3 regions of the Roseovarius sp. A46 genome follow, and region 2 is predicted to be linked to each of the others. Evidence: riboswitches for the same ligand, from Rfam matches in the RefSeq annotation. Region 2 holds a riboswitch; each other region holds the start of a gene.

Region 1 (5,881 bases), on a different contig from region 2:
GGGAACACCGCACGCAAAGACGGCGCGCCACCGCAAAACCCGCCAACGTAGCCGGAGGTGCCCACCACCGAGGCGCTGATCAGCGGCGTGCCTAGCGCGAGGCAGGTGTCGGACAGGATGTAGCTCGCCGCGAAGCTGTCGGCACAGTCGAGCACCAGGTCCGCTGTTGCCACGTGGCCAGGGGCGTTCAGTGGGTCAAGCGGCTCTGTTAAGGCGGAAATCGTACACTCCGGGTTAAGCGCGGTCATGTGCGCGGCGGCGGTCGTGGCCTTTTGCAGACCAATATCGGCCATGCGAAAGAGGGTCTGCCGGTGCAGGTTGCTCAAGGCGACCCGGTCGCCGTCCATCAGCGTGATCCGCCCCACGCCTGCGCCCACCAGGTATTGCAGCACCGGAGCGGCAAGCCCGCCCGCACCTATCACCAGCACATGCGCCGCGCCGACCCGCGCCTGCCCCTTTGCCCCGAACTCGGGCAGGGCGATCTGACGGGCGTAGCGGGTCACGTGGTGGCCCCGATCCATTGCCGTACCCGCGCCACGGGATCATCGTTCAGCGTGATATCCGTCACGGCAGACACCACATCCGCCCCCGCGTTGAGCGCGCCTGGCGCGCGCTCCACCGACATGCCGCCAATGGCGACGAGGGGGATGTCGCCGATCAGGCGCTTCCATTCGGTAACCCTCGAAAGCCCCTGTTCGTGCCATTTCATCTTCTTCAGGATGGTGGGATAGACGGGGCCAAGGGCGACGTAATCGGGATCGTGCGACAAGGCTCGATCCAGTTCGGCATGGTCATGGGTGCTGAGCCCGATCTTGATCCCTGCCCGCCGGATGGCAGGGATGTCGGCGGTATCGAGATCCTCCTGCCCGAGATGCACCCAGTCGCAGCCCAGGTCGATGGCCGTCTGCCAGTGGTCGTTGACCACGAGGATTGCGCGATTCTCCCGACACAGGCTCTGTGCTTGCGCAATCTGCTGTTTCAGCATTTCTCCGGTCATATCCTTGATGCGCAACTGCACGAGCTTCACACCGAGCGGCAGGGTGCGGCGAAGCCAGTCCGCGTCATCGAAGATCGGGTAAAAGCGCGGCAGGGCCATCAGGTGAACGCCCTCCCCAGCACCGGCGTCGACGGCGCGGCCATGTCGCGCGGCTCCATCGGGTCGGCCTCGAACCCCAGCCGCCCGGCCTCCAGCGCGCGCGCGAAACCCTCGGCCATCGCCACCGGATCGCCCGCCTTGGCCACGGCGGTATTGAGCAGCACCGCGTCATAGCCCAGCTCCATCGCGTGGGCCGCCTGAGAGGGCAGGCCCAGCCCTGCGTCGATCACCAGCGGCAGGTCAGGGAAATGGGCACGCAAGCTGCGCAACCCGTAGATATTGTTGAGCCCCAGCCCGGTGCCGATCGGCGCGCCCCAGGGCATCAGCACCCGGCACCCGGCCTCGACCAGCCGTTCGCAAAGCACGAGATCCTCGGTGCAATAGGGAAACACCTTGAACCCCTCGTCGGTCAGGATGCGCGCCGCCTCTACCAGTCCGAAGGGGTCCGGCTGCAAGGTGTCGGCATGACCGATCACCTCGAGCTTGATCCAGTCGGTGTCAAACAGCTCGCGCGCCATCTGCGCCGTGGTCACCGCCTCACGCACCGAATGGCAGCCGGCGGTGTTGGGCAGGACGTGCGCGCCCAGATCACCGATCATGTCCCAGAACGCCTGTCCCGCGCGCTCGCCCCCCGCCTCGCGGCGGACCGAGACGGTGGCGATGCCCGCACCGGAGCGCTTGAATGCCTCGGCCAGGATGGCGGGCGAGGGGTATTGCGCGGTACCGAGCATCAGGCGCGAGGTGATCTCGGTGTCGTAGTAGCGTGGCATCTCAGCCCCCTTGTCGCGGTGCAACGATCTCGATCTGATCGCCATCAGCTAGTCTGTGTTCCGGCCTCATCGCTGCCGGAACGAAGCTCTGGTTCACCGCGGTCGCCACCTTGGCCGCGCCATAGCCCAGCTCATCCAGCAGCGTGTCGAGGGTGGTGGCCGCGCTCTCCTGCGTCGTGCCATTAACCGTGATCTTCATGGTAGAACTCCGGTCTCTGATTTTCGCGCATCACCAGCCCAGCGGCCATCCGCGCCACGGCCGGCGATAACAGAAAGCCGTGACGGAAAAGGCCGTTGACATGGATCGCGTCCCCCTGGCGCGTGATGCGCGGCAGGTTGTCGGGAAAAGCGGGGCGCGCGTCGGCCCCGATCTCCATCACCTCGGCCTCGCCGAAGGCGGGGTGCAGGGCGTAGGCGGCCGAGAGCAATTCCATCACCGAGCGCGCCGAGGCGCGCCAGCGCTCCTCGCTCTCGATCTGCGTCGCGCCCAGCATGAACACGCCATCGCCGCGCGGCACGATGTAGAGCGGAAAGCGCGGATGCAAAAGGCGGATGGGCCGATTCAGGGTCACATCCGCCGAGCGCAGCACCACCATCTCTCCTTTGACGCCGCGCAGATCAGACAGGCTGTCCTGCGCCGCGAGGCCACGACAGTCGATCACCGGGCCATCGGGGGCGGCGGCGTCTTGCTCAAAGCGCGCGCCCGCCTCTTGTAGCCGTTTGCGCAGGTGCATGAGCGCGGCCCGCGGATCGATATGCGCCTCATCGTGAAAATAGAGCGCGCGGTCGTGGCGGTCGGCCAGATGCGGCTCTAACGCGGCTAAATCCTCGCCGGTCACCAGCCGATGCCCGGCGGTGCGCCGCGCGAACTGATCCAGCTCGCGCCGGTCGCGTTGCAGCGTGACAACGAGTGAGCCGCGCCGAATTACCTCGACACCCTGCGCTTCCCACCAGTCGGCGGCCTGTTGGCCAAGGCGGACCACCGGCTCCTCTGCCGTCATCCCCTCGCAGAAGGGCGCAAGCATGCCACCCGCCCACCACGAGCAGCCATGCGCGCCGGGTTCCGGTGCGGGATCGCGAAGGGTAACGTGGACGCCCCGCGCCATGAGTTCAGTGGCCACACAGAGCCCCACGATGCCCGCGCCGCGAATGGTGATTGCGTCGGTCATGTCCAGACCTCGTGAAAATGATGTACCGGGCCGTGGCCTTGCCCGACTTCCAGCGCGTCGGCGGCAAGAATCGCCCGATGCAGCCAGCCATGCGCCCGCGCGACCGCCTCGCGCAGGGTCAGCCCCTGCGCCAGCCCCGCTGCGATGGCCGAAGAGAGGGTGCACCCGGTGCCGTGGGTGTTGCGCGTAGCGATGCGGGGGGCGTCGAGGCGCGTCACCTCATCGGCGATCAGCCAATCGGTGCAGGTCTCTCCCTGCCCATGACCGCCCTTCATCAGCACCGCACCCGCGCCCATCCCGCATAACCGTGTGCCCTGCGCCTGCATGTCTGCATCGCTCATGGCCTCGGCACAGCCCAACAGCGCCGCCGCCTCGGGCAGGTTGGGTGTCAGCAAGTCAGCGCGCGGCAGCAGATGCGCGATCAGCGCTGTGCGCGCCGCCTCGGGCAAGAGCCGCGCCCCGGACTTGGCGACCATCACCGGGTCGAGCACGATCGGGCCGTCATAGCCCGCTAGCGCCTCGGTGACCGTCTCGATCAGCCCGACATCGCCCAGCATCCCGATCTTGATGCAATCGATCCTGATATCGCCCAGAACGGCCGCAATCTGCGCCGCCACGGTTGCGTTCGGCACCGGGTGCACATCGGTCACGGCACAGGTGTTCTGCGCGGTCACGGCGGTGATCACGCTCGCGCCATACACGCCCAGCGCCGAGAATGTCTTGAGATCGGCCTGAATCCCCGCGCCGCCACCGCTGTCGGAGCCTGCGATTGTCAATGCGGTCGCCGCCATGCGCGTCTCCCTCAAGTTTTCGGGGAACGGATGCAGGGCGCGCTCGGGCTTGCTGATATCCGTTCCCTACGCCGGTATCATCCGGATCAGGTTCGATGGGTTGGCGCATCGCCTCTCAGCCCGTGCATCCCGGGCACCCCAACGGAGCTACCCAAGAGGTAACAGTGGTACCGGACGCTCGCAAGGGGGGAAAGCGGGACAGGATATGTCGCAAACCGGCCGCACGCCGCCGGCTCCCGGGGTCAGGATGGGGCATGGCCAATCCCTCGGAGATGCGCCCATGTCCTATGCCGCCAATATCGACCAATTCACGCCCATCGCGCGCTTCGCGCTCAATGTGGCGTTGCCCGTCCCCGAGGAGGTGCTGGCACGAACGGCGGTGCTGCTTGTTGACACGCTGGGCGTTGCGGCAGGGGCGGCATCGCTCGATGTGGGGCGGATCGCACGGGACTTCGCCTGCGATTTCCACGGGGCAGTGCGCGAGGATCACCGCGCGACGCTGCTCTTTGACGGGCGGCGCTGTGCCATACCGGGGGCAGCCTGGGCGCTGGCCACACAGATCGACAATCTGGATGCGCATGACGGGCTGAACGCCACCAAGGGGCATATCGGCTGCGCGCTGGTGCCCGCGCTTTTCGCCTTTGCGGAGCAACGCCCCGGTTTGACGGGCAGGCAGGCACTCACCGCGCTGGCGATGGGCTACGAGGTAGCCGCGCGCGCCGCCGTCGCACTGCATGCCACGGTGAGCGATTATCACACCTCCGGCGCGTGGAACGCGCTGGGCGTGGCGGCGCTGGGGGCGCATCTGCGGGGGGATACGGCGGATGTGCTGCGCCACGCGCTCGGCATCGCCGAGTATCACGGGCCGCGTAGCCAGATGATGCGCGAGATCGCCAACCCGACGATGCTGCATGATGGCTCTGGCATGGGGGCCCTTGTCGGCGTTTCGTCCCTGTTACAGGCTGAACGTGGCTTTACCGGCGTGCCGGCGATCACCGTGGAGGGGGCGAATGTGGCGCCTGTCTGGGCCGATCTGGGCCGGGACTGGACGGTGATGCGCAATTATATCAAGCCCTACCCGATCTGCCGCTGGGCGCATGGCGCGCTGGAATGCCTGCGGGTGCTGGTCGAGGAAGAGGGCGTCAGACCCGAGGAGATCGAGGCACTGGAGGTCGCCACCTTCGCGCAATCCGCGGCCCTCTTTCCCGGGATGCCCGAGACAACGAGCGAGGCACAGTATTCGCTGGGATTCGCGCTGGCGGCCTACGTCGTACATGGCCGCCTCGGCCCGGCGGAGATAACCGGGGACGCGTTACGCGATCCGCGCGTGGCGGAAATGCACGCCGGCATCACCGTGCGCGAGGAGCCGCGCCATTCCGCGCGCTTTCCCGAGGGACGCTGGTCTGACGTGACCGTGCGGCTGCGCGACGGACGCGTAGTCCGTTCGGGCGATTGCAACGCGCGCGGCGGGCCGGAGGCACCGATGCCCAAGGCCGATATCCGCGCCAAGCTGTCGGTGATGGCGGGGGGTGCGCTCTCGGAGGCGCGGATCGGCGCTCTATGGGAAATGCACGAGCGGCTGCTTGACCATGGTACCAAATTCTCGCAGCTTGCCGGGCTCGTATACCCCGAACCGGACAGGCCATGACCAACGCCCCCCGTATCCTCGTCCACACCAGCGATCCCGCCCCGATGCTTGAACGGCTGGCCGAGGCTGCGCCGGGGATCGAGGCGCGCGGGCATGACGGCTATGACGGTCTTGATGTGGTACTGGACGATTTTCGGCCCGATATCGTCTATTCCGTCGCATTTCACGGGCGCACGGACTATCCGCGCGAGGCGTTGCTCGGCGCGCACGGCCCGCGCTGGATCGCCGTGGGCGGAGCCGGGGTGGATCATCTGACGCCGTGGGACGCGCAGGCCGTGACGGTCAGCAACGCCGCCGGGGTCGCCGCGCCGATGATCGCCGAATACGTATTCGGGTCGGTGCTGCATTTCACGCTCGACATCGACGGGATGGCCACCGACCGCACAGCGCGGCACTGGGACAGCACG
Region 2 (5,881 bases):
GCCAGGAAGACTGGGCGCGGCTTGCCGAGCGAATCGCAAAAGCGGACGCCGCGCGATTGCACACGCCGGGCGGCGAGGCGGCGGCGGGGCTGCTGGCCGAAGGCGCGCGCGCCGATGCGGTGGCCGCCGCCGGGGACGCGGTTCACGACGCGCGCACGCCCGACCCCGCCGGGCTCGACGCGCTCGAACAGGTCCGTGCCGATCATCCCGACAGCTATCCCATCGCACTCGTGATCGCGCTCACGCATATGGATATCGGCCGGGCGTGGCGCATGTGCACCGCGAAAGGCACCGCCACGCCGGACCGAGAGGCACATTTCCTCGACCACTTCCGGCGCGCCGAGGACCTGCTCGGCCCCTTCGACGCCGAGACCCACGACGCCCCCTCGCTGGCGGCGGCGCAATGCGCCCTGCTCGCCGCGCGCCCGGCGCCCCGGCGGCGCGTGGCAGACGATTATGCCCGGCTCATCGCGCTCGACCCGGGCAGCGCGCGGCACCTGCGCGCGCTTGGCGAGGCGCTGCTGCCCTCGCGCTTCGGCACCTTCGCAGAGCTTGAGCTGGAGGCAAGGCGCATGGCCGCGCAAACCGGCGCGCACCACGGGGCGGGGGCTTATACCTGGGTCTGGTTCGACGCGCTCGCGATCGAGCCCGACGGTCTCGGCACCGTCGACGCGGAGTTCTTCGTCGACGGGCTGCACGCCATCGCCGTGCAGGCCCCCGACCAGCACATCATCAACGAGATCGCCGCCTTTTGCGGCCTCACGATGGCCCCGCGCACCGGCGCGGCGCGACTGCCCGCCGCGCAAGAGAGGGCGCGCGCCACGATCCATGCCTGCCTCGACTGGCTGGTCGCGCAGCACCTGCACGAGCTGCACCCGCTGATCTGGTCGCAGGCGTTGATCGGGCCGGGTTCCACCCCGTCGCTGCCACCGCGCCGCGCACTGGTGACCAGGGGGCGGCAGGCGGCGCTGCGGGTGATCGCCGAGCGTTTTGCCGACGAGATCGCCGATGGCTGTGCGCTCGGCTTCTCGAGCGCGGGAATGTATCGGCTTCCCGCGCTCTGATCGGCCCCTCCCTACATCTTGTGGTTGATCACAACCTTACCGTCCTGTTCGTGCACACGCCCCGATGACGGATGCTGACAAGCGCGTGAAGCCCGGGGTTGGCGCATTGCTTGCGCCATCTGCCGTGCCATCTTGGACATGTGGGGAGAAGAAACCGTCCGGAGGCCGCGCGCGATGCAATTTTCTCGAAAGATGATCCTTTTCGCCGCCCTGGGCTTCGCCCTGCCGGCCCATGCCGCCGATCCCGAACGCGGCGAGCGCCTGTTCCGGGCGTGCACCGCCTGTCATTCCGTCATCGACGAGACCGGCTCGGCGCTCGTGCGCGGCGGGCGCACCGGGCCCAATCTCTACGGCGTGATCGGGCGCCATGCGGGTAGCGTGCCGGGCTTTCACTATTCTCCCTCCATGACCGAGGCCGGGCAGCGCGGGCTGCGCTGGAACGAAGCCGATTTCGTGGTCTACGTGCGCGACGCCACCGCCTTCCTGCGCGGCTATCTCGACGACCCTGAAGCGCGCGGCAAGATGGCCTACAGGCTGCGCGACGCGAACAAGGCGCGCGATGTCTGGGCCTACCTGGAACGCATCGCCGCCCCGTGAGCGCCCGCAGCCTGCCAAGCGCCGTCCACGTCCCCCGGGGCCACGCCGTCGCCACCGGACACCGCGTCCACGGCACCCCCGGCCCGCGGTCCGGTATCGGCGTCCTGGCATATCCCGACCTTCCGATCCGCCCCGGCAGAGCGGGCGGTCCCGGCGCACTGGCCACCGTCCGCATCCCCGGCGTCTTGCAACCCTGGCGGCATCGGCTCGCCGCCCGGCGGCGCCGCGTCCTGCGCGATGTGGAGCCTGTGACAGCCGCGCCCGGCAGCCTTTGCCGCGTATAGTGCGCGGTCGGCGGCATCCATGATTTCACCGGGCGCGCGGCCCGGGCCATCACGGCAGAGCGTCGCGCCGATGCTGGCCGAGATACGACAGGTCAGCGTGCCGTCGCTCACCGGCTCCTCCAGCGCCGCGACGAGCCGCCGGGCGACGGTATCGACCGCGCCGGTGGCGTCGATACCGGGCAGCAACAGCACGAACTCGTCGCCGCCCACGCGCGCGATCACGTCGCGGGCGCGCACCACCGACAGCATTCGCCGCGCCGCCACGCGCAGCACGAGGTCGCCCGCCGCATGGCCGTGGGTATCGTTGACCTGCTTGAAGAAATCGAGATCGAGATGCAGCAGCGCGAACGCCCCGCCCTCCTGGACCGCCTGTGCCAGCAGCGCGTCGAAGGCGCGCCGGTTGCGCAATCCCGTGAGCGTATCGGTCAGCGCCTCTTCCTGCGCGGCGCGCCGTGCCCCTTCGAGGCGGCGGTTGAGCCTGCGCGATTCCTCCATCGCCAGGGTCTTGGCCTCGAGCAGGTAAAGCATCTCGGTCGCCAGATCGGTCACCGCGAAATCTGCGCCGCTGAGGCCGAAATCGCGCACCGCGTCGACCACCGAGATGCCGAAGGCGAGGTTGACCACCATCGCGCCCCCGGCTCCGCCCGCATCCTCGGGCGCCAGCAGGCAAAGCTGCCCCTTGAGCGCATAGCGCGGGCGCGACCGCAGCCGCAGGCGCAGCCGCGCCCCGTCTAGCGCGCGCAGCGCGGCAACGTCCTGCACAGCCCGCGGCCGGGTCAGCTCGAACAATTCGAGAAACCGCCGGCCGATCATCTTCTCGGGCGCCACGATCTTGGCCAGCGTCGGCCCGCCGCCGATGACATGGCCGGTCGGGCCGATGACCACGTGCATGGGACAGAACCGGTCAAGCATCGCCACCTGCGCCAAGGCTTGCATCTGCGCAGCCGCGCCGCTCATGGCGCGGCCCGCCCGCTGGCGAGGTCAAAGTCCCGCCCGTCGGCAAAGGCCGCGTCGAGCAGGTGCACCTCGATGATCTCACGCGTGGCGTCGCAGCCGCGATAATCGAGCAGCACCAGCGCCCCGTAATCGTCGGCCATCGCGCGCAGCATGCCCAGCAGAACCGGCCCAAATCGCAGCCCCGCGCCATCTGCGCGCGCCATCTCCACGAGAAACACCCCCGCGCCCTGCATGTAAAGGCTGATGGCGGGCAGGTCGAGCTCGGACATGGCGAGCCGCGCCCGGTCGGGCAGGTCCTCGAGCGATTCGAGGAACTCGGCGAAGTCCACCCCGCCGAAGCGCAACAGCCGCCGGATCGCCTCGGACCGGGGCTGCGCCACGAGATAGGTGCCGAGATCCTCCAGCAGGTCGGCGGACGACCGTGAAAACCGTGCCGCGACCGCCTCGACCAGGCGCGCCGTCACCCCCGGCTCGCACGGCATCAGCGGCTCGAACGCGGACTCGTCGATCCCGAGGCGCGCCATCACCTCTTCCCACACGGGAACGCCGTAGCTGTCCCTGACGAAACACGCGATCGCGCGGTTGATCAGCCCGTTCATGGCCCTCTCCTTGCCGGTGCGCGCAGTCTGGCAACCAGAGTTTAACATTCCCTGAACGCGCGCCGCTTGTCAGCGCACCGGGGGCCTGCTACCACCGCCGCCATCCGTTGGGGTGCCCTGCAAGGGGCTGAGAGGCTGCGCCAACCCATCGAACCTGACCCGGCTCGCACCGGCGGAGGGAACGGAGACGCGCTCAAGCGGCCTGCCCTGTCCCCCGCCCAACCAAAGGACCGGCCATGCAAGCCGCCACGCCGCCCGCACTCCTCATCGACGGCACCGCCACGATCGGCGGCGCGCCGCTCTTCGGTCCGCTTCGGCTCGAGGCGGCGGCGGGGCGGATCACCTGCCTTCTCGGCCCCTCCGGCATCGGCAAGACCACGCTCCTGCGGCTGGTCGCGGGGACCGACGAGGTGACGCGCTTCGACGGGACCATCACCGCCTCCGACGGCGCGCCGGTCACCGGGCGCGTGGCGCTCATGGCGCAGGGGGCCGATCTCTTGCCCTGGCTCGACGTGACCGGCAATGTCACCCTCGGCGCGCGGCTGCGCGGCACCCGCGCCGATCCCGCCCGCACCCGTGACATCCTCGCCCGCACCGGGCTGTCAGAGCACGCGCACAAACGGCCCCACGCCCTCTCCGGCGGGCAGCGGCAGCGCGTTGCGCTCGCGCGCACGCTGATGGAGGACCGCCCCCTCGTGCTGCTCGACGAGCCGTTTTCGGCGCTCGACGCGGGCACCCGCGCGCAGATGCAGGAGCTGGGCGCACGGCACCTCTCGGGGCGCACGGTGCTGCTCGTCACCCATGACCCGGGCGAGGCCGCCCGCCTCGGCCATGCCATCCACATCCTCGGGGCGGACGGGCTCGAGACTGTCGCGCCCCCCGCGGCGCCCGTGCCCCGGCCCGTGGACGATGCCGGGACGCTCGAAGTGCAGGGCCGCCTGCTCGCCCGGCTGCGCGAGCAGGGTGCGGCGGCATGAGCAGGCTCATCCCCATCGCCGCCTCCACCGCGCTGGCGCTCGCGCTGTGGCAGGCGCTTGTCACGCTCACGGGTCTGCCGCCCTTCATCCTGCCGGGGCCGGGCCGCGTGGCCGAGGCGCTGTGGCACAGCCGCGCGCTGATCGCCGGGCACGCGGGCGTCACCATCGCCGAGGTGCTGATCGGGCTGGCGCTGGGGGCGATATTGGGCGGGCTCTCGGCCATCGGCCTCGCCGCCTCGCCGCTCGCACGCGGGCTGATCCGCCCGATGATGGTGTTCTCCCAGGCGATCCCGGTCTTCGCCCTCGCCCCCATCCTGACGCTGTGGCTGGGCTACGGGCTGTGGTCCAAGATCGCCATGGCGCTGCTGATCATCTACTTCCCGGTCACCTCGTCGTTTTTCGACGCGCTGATGCGCACCCCGCAGCCCTGGCTCGACCTCGGGCGCGTGATGGGGGGCTCGCCCGCGCGGTTGATGTGGCATATCCGCGTGCCCGCCGCGCTGCCGGGCTTTGCCTCCGGCCTGCGCCTCGCCGCCGTCTACGCCCCCATCGGGGCGATCATCGGCGAATGGGTGGGGGCCTCCAAGGGGCTTGGCTACCTCATGCTGCTGGCCAATGGCCGCGCCAAGATCGACCTCATGTTCGCCGCCCTCATCGTGCTGGCGGTGTTCACCCTTCTGCTGCACCGCGCCGTGGACGCGGCGTGCCGGAGGTGGCTGGATGGGACGGCGGCGGGCTGATCCCCGGCCCTGTGCGCATCATGGCGAAGCCATGAGGCCGAGGATGTCGAGGGCCCATTTTGCCGGATGCTTCAACTTGCACCCACGGCAGCAATGCGTAGCAAGCTTAGAAACAATCGAACAAGCTGCTTCAGGCGGGAATTAGTAGATTCTTAAAACCTCAACAAATCAAGGTTGATCGGCCAGCAGATTGACTCTGGTCAAGTGTGATCACGACGGAAGCATGTATCCTGAATGTGCGCGGTTTCTTGCACCCCAAGGATGCTCGGAAAATGAAACACTTCAAAAAAATTGGTCTATCAGTCGGCGCTGTGTTTTGGGCAGTTTGCGTGAACGCCCAGCAGCTTGACCCGCATTTTGTATACGAACAGAACTGCGCAGCTTGTCACGCGCCGCATGCCGGAGAGTTTGTCGCTGAGAAGTTGGCCATAACTAATATCGGCCTTGTTGGAAAAATTTCGGATCGCCTTGTCCGTGATTTTCTGGAGGCAGGTCACGGCAAGCTATCAGACGAAGAAATCGACGTTCTGATTGAGCAGTTCGAGTTTATTCACGATTCTGGCGCCCTGTTCAGAAACAAGTGCGTTATTTGCCATGACAATGCTGCCAAGTTTGCGCGCATCAAGTTGATTTTGCGCGACGATGTACTGACCGGTCGTTACT
Region 3 (5,881 bases), on a different contig from region 2:
GCTCGACCTCGACGAGGCGGAGGGGGACGCCACCCGCGTCTGCCTGCCGCATCCAGAGATTTTCGCGGCATTGGAGCCGGGGGCGAACCTGCTGGTCAACGATGGCAAGATCCGGCTGCGGGTGAAGGAATGCGCCGCCGATTTCGCCGAATGCGAGGTGATCGTGGGGGGAATCATTTCCAACCGCAAGGGCGTCAACGTGCCCGACGTGGTGCTGCCCGTGGCTGCGCTGTCGGACAAGGACCGCGCCGACCTGGAATTCGCCTGCGAGCTTGGCGTGGACTGGCTCGCGCTCAGCTTCGTGCAGCGCCCCGAGGACGTGAACGAGGCGCGCACGCTGGTGCGGGGGCGTGCCGCGATCATGTCGAAGATCGAGAAACCGGCCGCGGTGACGTGCTTTGACGACATCCTCGCCGTCTCGGACGGGATCATGGTGGCGCGCGGCGATCTCGGCGTGGAACTGCCGGTGCAGAACGTGCCACCGATCCAGAAACGGCTGGTGCGCAAGTGCCGCGCGGCGGCCAAGCCGGTGATCGTCGCAACGCAGATGCTCGAATCGATGATCGAGAGCCCGATGCCCACCCGCGCCGAGGTCTCGGACGTGGCCACCGCCATCTACGAGGGGGCGGACGCGATCATGCTCTCGGCCGAATCGGCGGCGGGCGATTACCCGGTGGAGGCGGTAACCACGATGGACAACGTGGCGCGCGAGGTGGAAAGCGACCCGACCTATCACGAGGTGATCGAGGCCAGCCGCCGCGTCAACCGCCAGAGCATCGCCGACGCCATCGTCGTGGCAGCGCGCGAGATCGCCGAGACCACCGATATCAAGGCGATCTGCTGTTACACCGAATCGGGAACAACCGCGCTGCTGACGGCGCGCGAGCGTCCGCATGTGCCGATCATCGCGCTCACCAGCCTGCGCACCACCGCCCGACGCCTGGCACTGACCTGGGGGGTGAACTGCGTGATGACCGAACAGCTCACCCGGTTCAAGCTGGCGGTGCTCAACGCCGCGCGCGCGGCGCGTGCGCAGGGCTATGCCGACGAGAGCGACCAGATCGTCGTTACCGCGGGCGTGCCCTTCAACGTGCCCGGCACCACCAACATCCTGCGCATCGCACCCTGCAAGGAAAGTTTGATCTACGCCACCGATCCGGGATAATCACGCTGTTGCAGGTGTCCTGCGGGGGGTGTTTCGATGGATGCGGATCTGGCGATGGCGATCGGGCTGGTGCTCGGCGTCTTTTCCGTGCCCTCGCTGCTCTCGGCGCTGTCGGAGGCGCGCACACCGCGCGTCGGCGCTCTGGTGCTTGTGATCGCGGGCGGGATGATCATCTGGGCGATCTCGCAAAAGCCCGGCGGCTACACGTTCGCAGAGCTGCCCGCCGTCATCCTCAACGTGATGGCCCGCTACCTGCCGTGATCGCCGCGCTGGCCGCTCTTGCACAATGCCCGATGCTGGCGTATACGGCGCGCTCAATCCGCTGGTCCGGCCCGAAGAGGCATGCCGAGACGAGCGGGACGACCGACCTACAAAGGAGCCGGAAATGCCCAAGATGAAGACCAAGTCGAGCTGCAAGAAGCGGTTCAAGGTGTCCGCCACTGGCAAGATCATCACCGCCCAGGCGGGCAAGCGCCACGGGATGATCAAGCGCAGCAACAAATTCATCCGCAACGCGCGTGGCACGACCACGCTGAGCAAGGCCGATGAGCAGATCATCAAGCCTATGATGCCGTATTCGCGTTAAGGAGGATTTGAGAGATGTCACGCACCAAAGGTGGGACCGTTACCCACGCTCGCCACAAGAAAGTCACCACCGCGGCCAAAGGCTATTACGGCCGCCGCAAGAATACCTTCAAGGTGGCCGCCCAGGCTGTCGACAAGGCCAACCAGTACGCCACGCGCGACCGCAAGAACCGCAAGCGCAATTTCCGCGCGCTGTGGATCCAGCGGATCAACGCCGCCGTGCGCGCCCAGGACGAATCGCTGACCTATTCGCGCTTCATCAACGGGCTGAGCCTCGCCGGAGTCGAGGTGGATCGCAAGGTGCTCGCCGATCTCGCCGTGCACGAACCGTCGGCCTTCGCCGCCATCGTCGATCAGGCGAAGAAGGCGCTCGCGGCCTGACGCCGGTCGCACGCGAGGGACAGAACAAGCGCCGCCCGGGGATCATCCCCGGGCGGCGTTTTCCGTTTTAAAGCATGTTGCTCAAAAGTGGGAACCGGTTTTGAGCTCCTTGAACATGCGAAATCAAGAAGTTAGAGCGTGTCGCGTGAATGCGAATGAACGCGACACGCTCTAGCCGTCTTCGCCACTGCCGAGCGGCATGTAGAGATCGCCGCCTTCACGGTACCTCTCGGCCATCGCCGCCATGCCCTCTTTCTGCGCCTCGGCACGGATGTCGTGGCTGATCCGCATCGAACAGAATTTCGGCCCGCACATCGAGCAGAAATGCGCCACCTTGTGCGCCTCCTTGGGCAGGGTCTGGTCGTGGAAATCACGCGCCGTTTCGGGATCGAGCGAGAGGTTGAACTGATCCTCCCAGCGGAATTCGAACCGCGCGCGCGAAAGCGCATCATCGCGCCGTTGCGCACCGGGCAGCCCCTTGGCCAGATCGGCGGCATGGGCCGCGATCTTGTAGGTGATAACCCCGGTTTTCACGTCGTCGCGGTCGGGTAGGCCAAGGTGCTCCTTGGGCGTGACGTAGCACAGCATCGCGCAGCCGAACCAGCCGATCATCGCCGCGCCGATGCCGCTGGTGATATGGTCATAGCCTGGCGCAATGTCGGTGGTGAGCGGCCCGAGGGTGTAGAACGGCGCCTCGTCACAGCACTCCAACTGCTTGTCCATGTTCTCCTTGATCTTGTGCATCGCCACATGGCCCGGCCCCTCGATCATCACCTGGCAATCGCGGCCCCAGGCGATTTTCGTGAGTTCGCCAAGCGTCTCCAACTCGGCAAACTGCGCGGCATCGTTGGCATCGGCGATGGAGCCGGGGCGCAGCCCGTCGCCCAGCGAAAAGCTCACGTCGTACTGGCGGCAGATGTCGCAGATATCCTCGAAATGCTCGTAGAGGAAGCTCTCGCGGTGATGGTGCAGGCACCATTTGGCCATGATCGAGCCGCCGCGCGACACGATCCCCGTCACCCGCTCCACCGTCATCGGCACCATGTGCAGGCGCACGCCCGCGTGGATGGTGAAGTAATCCACGCCCTGTTCGGCCTGCTCGATCAGCGTGTCGCGAAACACCTCCCATGTCAGGTCCTCTGCAATACCGTTCACCTTTTCCAGCGCCTGGTAGATCGGCACCGTGCCGATAGGGACGGGGGAATTGCGGATGATCCATTCGCGGGTGTTGTGGATGTTGCGCCCGGTGGAGAGGTCCATCACCGTATCGGCCCCCCAGCGGATCGCCCAGACCAGTTTCTCCACCTCCTCTTCCATCGACGAGGTGACGGCGGAGGTGCCCATGTTGGCGTTGATCTTGACCAGAAAATTGCGGCCGATGATCATCGGCTCAAGCTCGGGGTGGTTGATATTGGCGGGGATGATGGCGCGGCCCGCCGCGATCTCGGACCGGACAAATTCCGGGGTCACATAGTCAGGAATGTTCGCGCCCCAGTCGTTGCCGTCGCGCGCCGCTACGCTCGCCTCGCGCAACTGGTTCTCGCGGATGGCGACGAACTCCATCTCCGGCGTGATGATCCCCGCCCGCGCATAGGCCAGTTGCGTCGGCGCGGCACCCCCCGTGCCGCGCAGGGGCTCCGCCCGCATCGGGAACTCCGGCACCAGCCGGTCACCGGTGACAAAGCCGTTATCCTCCGGCCTCACGCGGCGGCCCGGATACCCCGCCACGTCCCCGCGCGCCATGATCCACTCGCGGCGCAGGGGCGGCAGCCCCCGACCCACGTCGATCGCAGCCTCCGGGTCGGTATAGGCGCCCGAACTGTCATAGACCGGCAGCGGCCCCTCGCCCGCCGTCGGATGGGTGGAAATCTCGCGCATCGGCACGCGGATTTTCGGGTGTAGTGAGCCTGCAACGTAAATCTTGCGCGACGCGGGCAAGGGGCCGGTGGTCACGTTGGGGGACATATCTTGGTTAGGGATGGTCATGCTTGGTGCTCCTCGTTGCACGGTGCCAAAGAGACCAGATGAGCCGTGGCCGGGGAGCATCGGGGCGCAGGTCGCGATCCCGGTTCGGAACCGGCAGACCACCAGCGGTGCGCGCGGTTCCTCAGCTTCCTACGCCAGTATCAACTGGGTCAGGTTCAAAGGGTCGCATCACCGGTGTCACCACCTGTCAGCCTCTCAGTCCCCAAGGCGGGACTCCCCTGCAAGACCGGACGCTAGCCGATCCCCATACCCGGGGCAAGCATCGCCCGGCACGCGTCTCTTGTCGGTGCGCCACGTTGCTTGCTAGACGGGTGGGGGCGAATGCCCGGGCGGGCCCGGCATCAAAGCGAACGGACGGGCCGGGAATGACCGACAAGGCGGACACATCCATCCTTCTCACCGGGGCTTCGGGCCGCGTCGGGCGGATGCTGTGCGCCTGCTGGCCGGAGGTGGCCCCCGACCTCGCGCTTATCCCGCAATACCGCCGCCCCGGCCCGCCGGGCGCGCTGGCATGGGATCCGCTCGACGGGCCGGGCGCGCTCTTCACCCATATCGCAGAGACGGGCCGCCGCCCCGCCGCAATCGTGGCGCTCGCAGGCATAACGCCGGGGCCGGGGCGGGATCTCGGCCTCAACCGCCACATTGCCGAGGCCACGCTCGACGCGGGCCTGCGCGCGGGCGTGACCCGCGTGCTCCTGGCCTCGTCCTCGGCGGTCTACGGCGCGGGCGGCACTACTCCGTTCACCGAGGACACCCCCTGCGCCCCGGTCAACGCCTACGGTGCCGCCAAGCTGGAGATGGAGGCCGCCTGCGCGCCGTGGCGCGCGCGCGGCCTCGACATCTGCGCCCTGCGCATCGGCAACGTGGCGGGGGCGGATGCGCTCTTGCTCAACGTGGCGCGCACCGGGCCGGGCGGCGCGGTGGTGATCGACCGCTTCGCCGATGGCGGCGGGCCGGTGCGCTCCTATATCGGCCCCGCGACGCTCGCCACCGTCCTCGCCACGCTGTGCCGCCATCCCGGGCCACTGCCCGAGGCGCTCAACATCGCCGCGCCGGACCCGGTGGCGATGACGGCGCTGGCACAGGCCGCGGGGGCGCACATCGAGACCCGCCCCGCGCCCCAGGGCGCGCATCAGCGCATCACCCTCGATTGCCGCCGCCTCGCCGCGCTGCACCGGTTCACCCCCGGCGACAGCACACCGGCAGAGATGGTGCGCCAATGGCGCGCGGCGGGTGTCGCCTGAGCGCCCTTCGCCCGCGTGTCTCAGGTGCGCCGCAGCACCCGGAACGCGGCCGACGCAGCCCAGCCCGCGGCGATGGCGATCGCCAGAGACATCAGCCCATAGGCCAGCGGCTGCTGCCGCGACAGGGTAAAGAGCCAACGCTCCAGCCCCACTTTGCGCACGTCGATCACCGTCTCGAACTGCGACACCACGCGCCCCTCGCGGGTGAGGAAAATCCGGGTCTTGTAGGCTCCCTCGGTGAGGTTGGCGGGCAGGCTGATCGCGGTGCGAAACAGCGTCTGCTCGTCGAGGGCAACGGCGTTCTCCAATAGCTGGTAGGCATCCGTGCGCTCGCGGATGCGGATGAGTGCGTCGGTAAACCTCTCGGCATCCTCGGCCATGCTCGCCGCGCCAACCGAGCGGATCGCGCGCGGGATCGAGACCCGGTGGCGCAGGTCTTCGGTCTCGGTCAGTACCTGATCGAGCGACCCGCTCGTGGCAACCGCGTAAAAGGTGGGCGCGGCGTCGAGATCGACAGCGT

What was found. A riboswitch is a leader RNA that binds a small molecule or an ion and turns the genes downstream of it on or off. The one in region 2 is predicted to bind thiamine pyrophosphate.
Region 1: it holds a riboswitch for thiamine pyrophosphate, as region 2 does, so the genes downstream of both, thiD (bifunctional hydroxymethylpyrimidine kinase/phosphomethylpyrimidine kinase) here and C6W92_RS10485 (ATP-binding cassette domain-containing protein) in region 2, are expected to answer to the same signal.
Region 3: it holds a riboswitch for thiamine pyrophosphate, as region 2 does, so the genes downstream of both, thiC (phosphomethylpyrimidine synthase ThiC) here and C6W92_RS10485 (ATP-binding cassette domain-containing protein) in region 2, are expected to answer to the same signal.

What each region holds. Positions count from the first base shown of each region.
Region 1 is NZ_PVWS01000002.1:10,166-16,046, reverse strand. It holds gene C6W92_RS01505 (HesA/MoeB/ThiF family protein) at 1-503, opposite strand, end outside; gene C6W92_RS01500 (thiamine phosphate synthase) at 500-1,096, opposite strand; gene C6W92_RS01495 (thiazole synthase) at 1,096-1,866, opposite strand; gene thiS (sulfur carrier protein ThiS) at 1,868-2,065, opposite strand; gene C6W92_RS01485 (FAD-dependent oxidoreductase) at 2,049-3,035, opposite strand; gene thiD (bifunctional hydroxymethylpyrimidine kinase/phosphomethylpyrimidine kinase) at 3,032-3,826, opposite strand; TPP riboswitch at 3,873-3,977, opposite strand; gene C6W92_RS01475 (MmgE/PrpD family protein) at 4,107-5,474, shown strand; gene C6W92_RS01470 (D-2-hydroxyacid dehydrogenase) at 5,471-5,881, shown strand, end outside.
Region 2 is NZ_PVWS01000017.1:29,427-35,307, forward strand. It holds gene C6W92_RS10465 (hypothetical protein) at 1-1,064, shown strand, start outside; gene C6W92_RS10470 (c-type cytochrome) at 1,257-1,661, shown strand; gene C6W92_RS10475 (diguanylate cyclase) at 1,634-2,902, opposite strand; gene C6W92_RS10480 (heme NO-binding domain-containing protein) at 2,899-3,501, opposite strand; TPP riboswitch at 3,600-3,699, shown strand; gene C6W92_RS10485 (ATP-binding cassette domain-containing protein) at 3,738-4,478, shown strand; gene C6W92_RS10490 (ABC transporter permease) at 4,475-5,218, shown strand; gene C6W92_RS10495 (cytochrome c) at 5,491-5,881, shown strand, end outside.
Region 3 is NZ_PVWS01000025.1:39,371-45,251, forward strand. It holds gene pyk (pyruvate kinase) at 1-1,165, shown strand, start outside; gene C6W92_RS13130 (hypothetical protein) at 1,202-1,426, shown strand; gene rpmI (50S ribosomal protein L35) at 1,551-1,751, shown strand; gene rplT (50S ribosomal protein L20) at 1,766-2,131, shown strand; gene thiC (phosphomethylpyrimidine synthase ThiC) at 2,303-4,117, opposite strand; TPP riboswitch at 4,227-4,347, opposite strand; gene C6W92_RS13150 (NAD-dependent epimerase/dehydratase family protein) at 4,483-5,361, shown strand; gene C6W92_RS13155 (TIGR02186 family protein) at 5,382-5,881, opposite strand, start outside.